Regions from separate parts of the Klebsiella sp. RIT-PI-d genome, predicted to be linked through region 1. Evidence: predicted binding sites of a transcription regulator. Region 1 holds the regulator's gene; each other region holds the start of a gene.
What was found. Region 1 encodes sigma-54, which starts transcription at its own class of promoters, with help from an activator protein. Its sites were predicted from a motif close to GTTGGCACANNTTTCGCTNT; they were not measured.
Positions count from the first base shown of each region.

Region 2: a site for sigma-54 is predicted at 1,505-1,524, ahead of glnA (glutamate--ammonia ligase). Genes of this name have one in related genera too.
Region 3: a site for sigma-54 is predicted at 1,596-1,615, ahead of AC791_RS08420 (amino acid ABC transporter substrate-binding protein). Genes of this name have one in related genera too.
Region 4: a site for sigma-54 is predicted at 958-977, ahead of norV (anaerobic nitric oxide reductase flavorubredoxin). Genes of this name have one in related genera too.

Region 1 covers NZ_LGIT01000003.1:476,606-478,812, forward strand. Annotated here, with positions in the region: gene lptB (LPS export ABC transporter ATP-binding protein) at 1-278, shown strand, start outside; gene rpoN (RNA polymerase factor sigma-54) at 379-1,812, shown strand; gene hpf (ribosome hibernation promoting factor) at 1,835-2,122, shown strand; gene ptsN (PTS IIA-like nitrogen regulatory protein PtsN) at 2,180-2,207, shown strand, end outside.
Region 2 covers NZ_LGIT01000007.1:76,752-78,958, reverse strand. Annotated here, with positions in the region: gene glnA (glutamate--ammonia ligase) at 8-1,417, opposite strand; gene typA (ribosome-dependent GTPase TypA) at 1,796-2,207, shown strand, end outside.
Region 3 covers NZ_LGIT01000009.1:389,927-392,133, forward strand. Annotated here, with positions in the region: gene gltJ (glutamate/aspartate ABC transporter permease GltJ) at 1-248, opposite strand, end outside; gene AC791_RS08420 (amino acid ABC transporter substrate-binding protein) at 411-1,319, opposite strand; gene lnt (apolipoprotein N-acyltransferase) at 1,699-2,207, opposite strand, start outside.
Region 4 covers NZ_LGIT01000003.1:7,906-10,112, reverse strand. Annotated here, with positions in the region: gene norV (anaerobic nitric oxide reductase flavorubredoxin) at 1-943, opposite strand, end outside; gene norR (nitric oxide reductase transcriptional regulator NorR) at 1,129-2,207, shown strand, end outside.

The sequences.
Region 1 (2,207 bases):
GTGCGCTGGCCGCAAATCCTAAATTTATCCTGCTCGATGAACCGTTTGCCGGTGTTGATCCCATTTCCGTTATCGACATCAAACACATTATCGAGCATCTGCGCGACAGTGGTCTTGGCGTGCTGATTACCGATCATAACGTGCGCGAAACGTTAGCGGTGTGCGAACGCGCTTATATTGTGAGCCAGGGCCATCTGATTGCGCACGGTAAGCCAGACGAAATCCTTAAAGACGAACAGGTTAAGCGCGTATATCTTGGGGAAGACTTCAGACTCTGATAGGGTGTGTTTATCCTATCCTCGTCATGCCCCGGAAGCGGCCTGATGAATAAAGCGTAAGAAGTCAGCGACGTAAACTCGGGAGAGAATCGCTCTGAATATGAAGCAAGGTTTGCAATTAAGGTTTAGTCAACAGCTTGCTATGACGCCGCAGTTACAACAGGCCATTCGCCTGCTGCAACTCTCAACGCTGGAATTACAGCAGGAACTTCAACAGGCGCTGGAAAGCAATCCACTGCTTGAGCAAACCGATCTTCATGAAGAGATAGATGCCAAAGAATCTCCGGATAACGAAACGCTGGACAGCGTGGACGCGCTGGAACAAAAAGAGATGCCCGAAGAGCTGCCGCTGGATGCCAGCTGGGACGAAATCTACACCGCCGGAACGCCTTCCGGTAACGGCGTGGATTACCAGGACGACGAATTACCCGTTTATCAGGGCGAAACCACCCAGTCCTTGCAGGATTATCTGATGTGGCAGGTTGAACTGACGCCTTTCACCGACACCGATCGGGCGATTGCCACGTCGATCGTCGATGCGGTAGATGACACCGGCTACCTGACCCTCTCTGTCGAGGACATTCTCGACAGTATGGGCGATGGCGACATTGGGCTTGACGAAGTGGAAGCGGTACTCAAGCGGGTACAGCGATTCGATCCTGTCGGTGTTGCCGCCAAAGATCTGCGCGACTGCCTGCTGATCCAGCTTTCGCAGTTTGCTAAAAATACGCCGTGGATCGCTGAAGCACAGTTGATCATCAGTAATCACCTTGATCTTCTCGCCAATCATGATTTCCGAACTTTAATGCGCGTTACGCGTCTTAAAGAAGACGTACTCAAAGATGCAGTGAATTTTATTCAGTCTCTGGACCCGCGCCCTGGCCAGTCGATCCAGACCGGAGAGCCGGAGTATGTGATCCCGGATGTGCTGGTGCGCAAAGTGAACGGTCAATGGCTGGTCGAGCTGAATTCCGATAGCATTCCACGCCTGCAAATTAATCAGCACTATGCCGCGATGAGCGGCAGTAACCGCAACGATGCAGATAACCAGTACATCCGCAGTAATCTCCAGGAAGCGAAGTGGCTGATTAAAAGCCTGGAGAGTCGCAATGATACGCTGCTACGCGTTAGCCGCTGCATTGTTGAGCAGCAGCAGGCGTTTTTTGAGCAGGGTGAAGAGTATATGAAACCCATGGTGCTGGCCGATATCGCCCAGGCCGTTGAGATGCATGAATCCACGATATCTCGCGTAACTACGCAGAAGTATTTGCATAGCCCGCGCGGCATTTTTGAACTGAAATATTTTTTCTCCAGCCATGTAAATACCGAAGGCGGTGGCGAAGCCTCGTCGACCGCGATTCGTGCGCTGGTGAAAAAGTTAATCGCTGCGGAGAACCCCGCGAAACCGCTGAGCGACAGCAAATTAACCACAATGCTGTCCGATCAGGGGATCATGGTTGCACGTCGTACCGTGGCGAAGTATCGAGAGTCTTTATCCATTCCGCCGTCTAACCAGCGTAAGCAGCTGGTATGACCCAACCGATAAGGAAGACACTATGCAGCTCAATATCACTGGACACAATGTCGAGATTACTGATGGACTTCGCGATTTTGTCAGCACGAAATTTGCTAAGCTGGAACAGTATTTTGACCGCATCAATCAGGTCTACATTGTGTTGAAAGTGGAGAAAGTGACTCACATTTCGGATGCCACCCTGCATGTTAACGGGGGGGAAATTCATGCCAGTGCGGAAGGGCAGGACATGTATGCAGCTATCGACGGTTTAATTGATAAGCTCGCGCGACAGCTGACCAAACATAAAGATAAACTGAAAAAACACTGATTGTCCGGGCGTTCGCCTGATATCACACATGCTGTCAGGCGAAGCTTAGGTGAAATTATGATAAACAATGATACAGCGCTACAAC
Region 2 (2,207 bases), on a different contig from region 1:
CGTCAAATTACACGCTATAGTACAGTTCAAACTCTACCGGGTGCGGCGTCATGCGTACGCGATCATCTTCTTCACGGCGCAGGGCAATGTAAGCATCAATGGCTTCGTTGGTGAATACGCCACCTGCAGTCAGGAACTCACGGTCCAGATCCAGCTCTTTCAGGGCTTCATCCAGAGAGCCTGCAACCTGTGGGATCTCTTTCGCTTCTTCCGGCGGCAGGTCATACAGGTTTTTGTCCATTGCTTCGCCCGGGTGGATCTTGTTCTTGATACCATCAAGGCCGGCCATCAGAAGAGCGGCAAAGCACAGGTACGGGTTAGCTGCCGGGTCCGGGAAGCGTACTTCAATACGACGCGCTTTCGGCGAAGATACCACCGGGATACGGATAGACGCTGAACGGTTACGGGCAGAGTAGGCCAGCATTACCGGTGCTTCGTAGCCCGGGACCAGACGCTTATAGGAGTTGGTCGTTGGGTTTGCAAGGGCGTTAATCGCTTTGGCATGTTTGATTACGCCGCCGATATAGAACAGCGCCTGCTCAGACAGACCGGCGTATTTATCGCCAGAGAACAGGTTGGTGCCGTTTTTAGACAGTGACATATGGCAGTGCATACCGGAACCGTTGTCGCCAAACATCGGTTTAGGCATAAAGGTCGCGGTTTTACCGAAGCGGTGAGCAACGTTGTGCACCACATATTTGTAGATCTGAATTTCGTCCGCTTTTTTGGTCATGGTGTTAAAGCGGGTGGCGATTTCGTTCTGACCCGCCGTCGCCACTTCGTGGTGATGCGCTTCAACGACCAGACCCATTTCTTCCATGATCAAACACATGGTAGAGCGGATGTCCTGTGAAGAATCGACTGGTGGAACCGGGAAATAACCGCCTTTCACGCCCGGACGATGGCCTTTGTTACCGCCTTCGTATTTGGTCGATGAGTTCCAGGCACCTTCGATATCGTCGATAGCCACATGGGAACCGGAGATAGATGCGCCAAAGCGGATATCGTCAAAAAGGAAGAATTCAGGTTCCGGCCCAAACAGGACGGTATCTGCAATACCGGTAGAGCGCAGGTATTCTTCAGCGCGCTTAGCAATGGAACGCGGGTCGCGGTCGTAGCCTTGCAGCGTGCCTGGCTCCAGAATGTCGCAACGAATGATCAGGGTCGATTCTTCATAAAACGGGTCAATGAGCGCAGTAGAGGAATCCGGCATCAGCACCATGTCTGATTCGTTAATACCTTTCCAGCCACCAATCGAGGAGCCATCAAACATTTTGCCTTCTTCGAAGAATTCGGCATTTACCTGATGCGCAGGAATCGTGACGTGCTGTTCTTTACCTTTGGTATCGGTGAAGCGCAAATCGACAAACTTCACTTCATGTTCATTCAGCATCGTCAAAACGTGTTCAGCGGACATACTTAACTCTCCCCGGATTCGGTCATTGTCGTCGTGGTAACGAGGTATTCAAAACAGCCTGACTGGCGTTATCGTGTTAAAAAAGATAAAGCGAAATCTGTGCCAACTTTCAAATGCCCCCCAAAAGGCGCTATCATGCACACCATAGTGCAAATAGGCTGCACCAGTATCGTCATATTGCACCAGTATAGTGCTTCGATGCTAATATTGAGCACCATACTGGTGCAATTTGCGTTAAAGCGGCCCTATTTCGCTTCGTGAAAGCGATCACAAACAAACTCTGCAACAGTTGTTTGCGGAGGATCTTTGTGATCCTGTTTTGTAGTGCGATTAATCCGTGTACAATGACGCGCTATTCCTAATGCCTGAGGCAAAGTTGTGATCGAAAATTTGCGTAACATCGCCATCATTGCTCACGTTGACCATGGTAAAACTACCCTGGTTGACAAGCTGCTCCAACAATCTGGTACTTTCGGTGAGCGTGCCGAAACTCAAGAGCGTGTGATGGACTCCAACGATTTGGAGAAAGAGCGTGGAATTACCATCCTCGCTAAAAACACCGCTATCAAATGGAATGACTACCGTATCAACATCGTTGATACCCCGGGGCACGCCGACTTTGGTGGTGAAGTTGAGCGCGTCATGTCCATGGTAGACTCCGTGCTGCTGGTTGTTGATGCAATGGATGGTCCGATGCCGCAGACGCGCTTCGTGACCAAAAAAGCCTTTGCTCATGGCCTGAAGCCTATTGTTGTTATCAACAAAGTTGACCGTCCGGGCGCGCGTCCTG
Region 3 (2,207 bases), on a different contig from region 1:
GTAAAAAACTGTACGATCAGCGGAACGTTACGAAACAGTTCGACGTACAGGGTGCCGATGGCGGAGAGAAAACGGTTGGGTACGGTGCGCAAAATGCCAAACAGCGAACCGACTAAAAAGGCAATGATCCAGGCGGTAATCGATAACGCAACGGTGACCTGGAAGCCGTTCCACAGCCAGCCCAGATACGTCGTGTTACCGAAAGGGGCCTGCTGTAAAAAAATACCCCAGTTCCAGTCTATGGACATACATCTACTCCAGAAAAAAAGGGTAGCAGCGCTACCCTCGAAGATCGGTGAACAGCGTACTGCGGTTTTCGCGTCAGGTGGGGAACGACCCCCCGACGTATAGTCTGTCCATGCTGTTCAGCAATCGAGAGGGCAGGCAATCCTGCCCCTGGTTCTTTTTAATTAGTTTAACGCTTTGTCATTCGGCTCTTTGAACAGGGCTTTCATCTCGTCAGAGAGGGCAAAGTTCATATTCAGGTTTTTCGGTGGGATAGGATTTTTAAACCATTTATCAAACCATTTTTCGGCTTCGCCTGAAGTCTGCGCCTGGGCAATGGTGTCATCCATCAGCTTTTTAAATTGCGCATCGTCTTTACGCAGCATACAGCCGTAGGCTTCCTGAGATTGCGGTTTGCCAACGATTTCCCAGTTGTCCGGTTTTTTGGCTTTGGCACGTTCGCCCGCCAGCAGGGCATCATCCATCATAAAGGCCACGGCGCGACCGCTTTCCAGGGTACGGAAGGAGTCACCGTGATCTTTGGCGCTGATGATGCGCATATCCATTTTCTGTTCTTCGTTGAGCTTATGCAGCAGCACTTCTGAGGTGGTGCCTGAGGTAACCACAACCGCTTTACCTTTCAGGTCTGCAAAATCTTTAACATTGCCGCCTTTTTTAGCCAACAGACGGGTGCCGACGACAAAGATAGTATCGGAGAAGGCAGCCTGTTTCTGCCGCTCAAGGTTATTAGTGGTAGAGCCGCATTCAAAATCGAAGGTGCCATTTTGCAGCAGCGGAATACGGTTCTGGGAGGTGATAGGGATAAGCTTCACTTGTAGATCTGGTTTGTTAAGCTTTTTCTTGACCGCTTCAACAATGGCATTTGAGTAATCCTGAGAATAACCGACCACTTTCTGCTGGTTATCATAGTAGGAGAACGGGACGGAAGATTCACGATGGCCAACAACGATAACGCCGTTTTTAGCGATTTTATCCAGCGTACTGCCCGCCGCCGGCGCGGCATCCTCTGCGTGGACCACGCCCGCTGAGACGCCCATTACCAGCATTGCCGTGGCCAGTTTACGTAATTGCATATCCAACTCCTTTTTATCGTCAGCGCCGGGACGCTATTGATACCCATTGTGAGTGTTGTGTTGTCCTGCAACTTAAGCGTGCAGTGTTATGGCTATTTGTTAACATTTAGTCTGGCTTAATGTAAAGATTTTGCTGCGATATTGTTTATTTTTGCGAAGTACTCCGCACCATTTGGAGGCAAAAATAGGGGCTTGCACGTTCAGGGTGCTACCGGTGCGCTAAACTAGTGCGACCGGGTTATACCTGACGACCTTTTTGCAGCCAGCCTGAGATATTAAGCAAAGGATGTGCCAGAAGTGGCGGAGAATGTGTAATGCAGGGGCAGACGTTACAGGCCCGGCAACCATAAGCCGCCGGGCATTGCAGGCAGAAAGTCGATTATGTACGACGCTGGCGCAAACTCATCACCAGTGCGCCAAAACCAAACAGCGCGGTAAGGACCCACAGCGGCCAGTGACCGGTCCGTGCGTAAGGCGTCAGGCCGGTGGTGGGCGTGACGCTGGCGGTCAACACCTGGCGGCTAAACTGCGGGATCATTGCCTGAACGTTGCCGTCCGCGCCAATCACCGCCGTAATCCCATTGTTGGTACTGCGTAACAACGGACGGGCCAGTTCCAGCGCACGCATCCGCGCCATCTGGAAATGCTGCCACGGGCCGATTGATTTACCGAACCACGCATCATTGGAGATGGTCAGCAGGAAATCATTCTGTGCACGGAAGTTATCCCGCACCTGCTCACCGAGAATAATTTCATAGCAGATGGCGGCCGTCAGTTTATAGCCATTCACTGACAGCGGCGGCTGAACATAGGGGCCACGGCTGAAAGAGGACATCGGCAGATCGAAGAACGGTGCCAGCGGACGCAGGATCGTTTCCAGCGGCACAA
Region 4 (2,207 bases), 470 kb from region 1:
TGGTGGAGGTCCCCACCAGCACACCTTTCGAGCGGAAGACATTGGTCAGAATGTCATTTTTATCGCTGCGGGCGACGTTAAAAATCTTCACCGCCACGCGCGGGTCAACTTCATTAATCCCCTGGGCGATGGCGTCTGCCATCATGCGGGTGTTATTCGACATGGTATCGTAGAAAATCGTGATCCGATCTTCCTGATAATCTGCCGCCCATTGCAGATACAGTTCGACGATTTGCGTTGGGTTATCGCGCCAGACCACCCCATGCGAGGTGGCAATCATGTCGACCGGCAGGTTAAAGCCTAAAATCTCCGTAATTTTTGGCGTCACCAGACGGCTGAACGGCGTCAGGATATTGGCATAGTAGCGCTGGCACTGTTCAAACAGTTCGCCCTGATCCACCTCATCGTTAAACAGACGTTCGTCACAATAATGCTGGCCAAAAGCGTCATTACTGAACAGCACAGCGTCGCCGGTCATATAGGTCATCATGCTGTCCGGCCAGTGCAGCATTGGTGTTTCAACAAAGATAAGCTGTTTACCGTTGCCAATATCCAGCGCCTCACCGGTCTTTACTACATTGAAATTCCATTCCGGATGATGATGGTGGCCGTTAATAGAATCGATGGCATTGGCAGTACAGTAAATTGGCGTGTCCGGAATATAAGACATGAGTTCAGTTAGCGCCCCGGCGTGATCTTCTTCGGCATGGTTAATCACGATATAGTCGATTTTTGCCAGATCGATCTCTGCTCGCAGGTTCTGCACAAATTCCCGGCTGAATTTATGATCGACGGTATCAATTAGCACGTTTTTGCCTTCCTGGATCAGGTAGCTGTTATAACTGCTGCCGCGTAGCGTTTTGTATTCTGTACCGTGAAAATCACGCACTTCCCAGTCGCGTTGCCCAACCCACTGAATATTATTTTTTACCTGAATAGCCATAACAACCTCTAACGTAAGCAAAATATGTAGAAACGATGTATAGCTATTATCAATAAGCGTGCCAGTTTTTAATTTATTGTTTTAAAAGGATAAATTATTTATGCCTTGTGTTGATGGTGTCAAAATGACTATTATCAGGACAGTCAATATGACACTGACAATAGTCAAAAAGACAATGAGGCAACATGGGCTTTTCTGTTGAGGTACTGGCGAAAATTGCCATTGAGCTACAGCGAGATATCGGACATCAGGATCGCTTTGCCAGAGTGATCGCGACACTACGCCAGGCATTAGGATGCGATGCCTCTGCCCTGCTGCGCTACGAGGCGCATCAGTTTATTCCGCTGGCAATCGACGGTCTGGCGCCGGATGTGCCTGGACGACGCTTTGCGCTGGCCGAACATCCGCGTTTGGAAGCGATTGCCCGGGCGGGTGACGTGGTGCGATTCCCGGCTGACAGCACGCTTCCGGACCCGTACGACGGGCTGATCCCCGGCCAGGAAAGCCTGAAAGTTCACGCCTGCGTTGGCCTGCCGCTGTTTGCCGGACAAAACCTGATTGGGGCGCTAACGCTCGACGGCATGTCTGCCGACCGTTTTGATGCCTTTAGCGACGAAGAGTTACGTCTGATCGCCGCGCTGGTCGCCGGCGCGCTGAATAATGCGCTGCTGATCGCCCAGCTTGAAAGCCAGAACATATTACCGGGCGAAACGCGCGGCTACGGGCAGACGGCGGGGCAGGAGATGATCGGCCTGTCTGAAAATATGGTGCAGCTAAAAAAAGAAATTTCCATTGTCGCCGCGTCCGATCTTAACGTATTGATCGGCGGAGAAACCGGTACCGGTAAGGAGCTGGTGGCAAAAGCTATCCATGAAGGATCGGCGCGGGCGGCCAGTCAACTGGTCTATCTTAACTGCGCGGCGCTGCCTGAAAGTGTGGCAGAAAGCGAGTTGTTTGGTCACGTAAAAGGCGCATTTACCGGGGCTATCAGTCATCGCAGCGGCAAATTTGAAATGGCCGATAATGGCACGCTGTTTCTTGATGAGATTGGTGAACTGTCGCTGGCGCTTCAGGCCAAGCTATTGCGCGTTCTTCAGTACGGCGATATCCAGCGCGTGGGCGACGATCGCAGTCTGCGGGTAGACGTCCGCGTGCTGGCCGCCACCAATCGCGACCTGCGTGAGGAAGTGCTTGCCGGGCGTTTTCGTGCCGATCTGTTTCACCGTCTTAGCGTTTTCCCCCTCTCTGTTCCGCCACTGCGGGA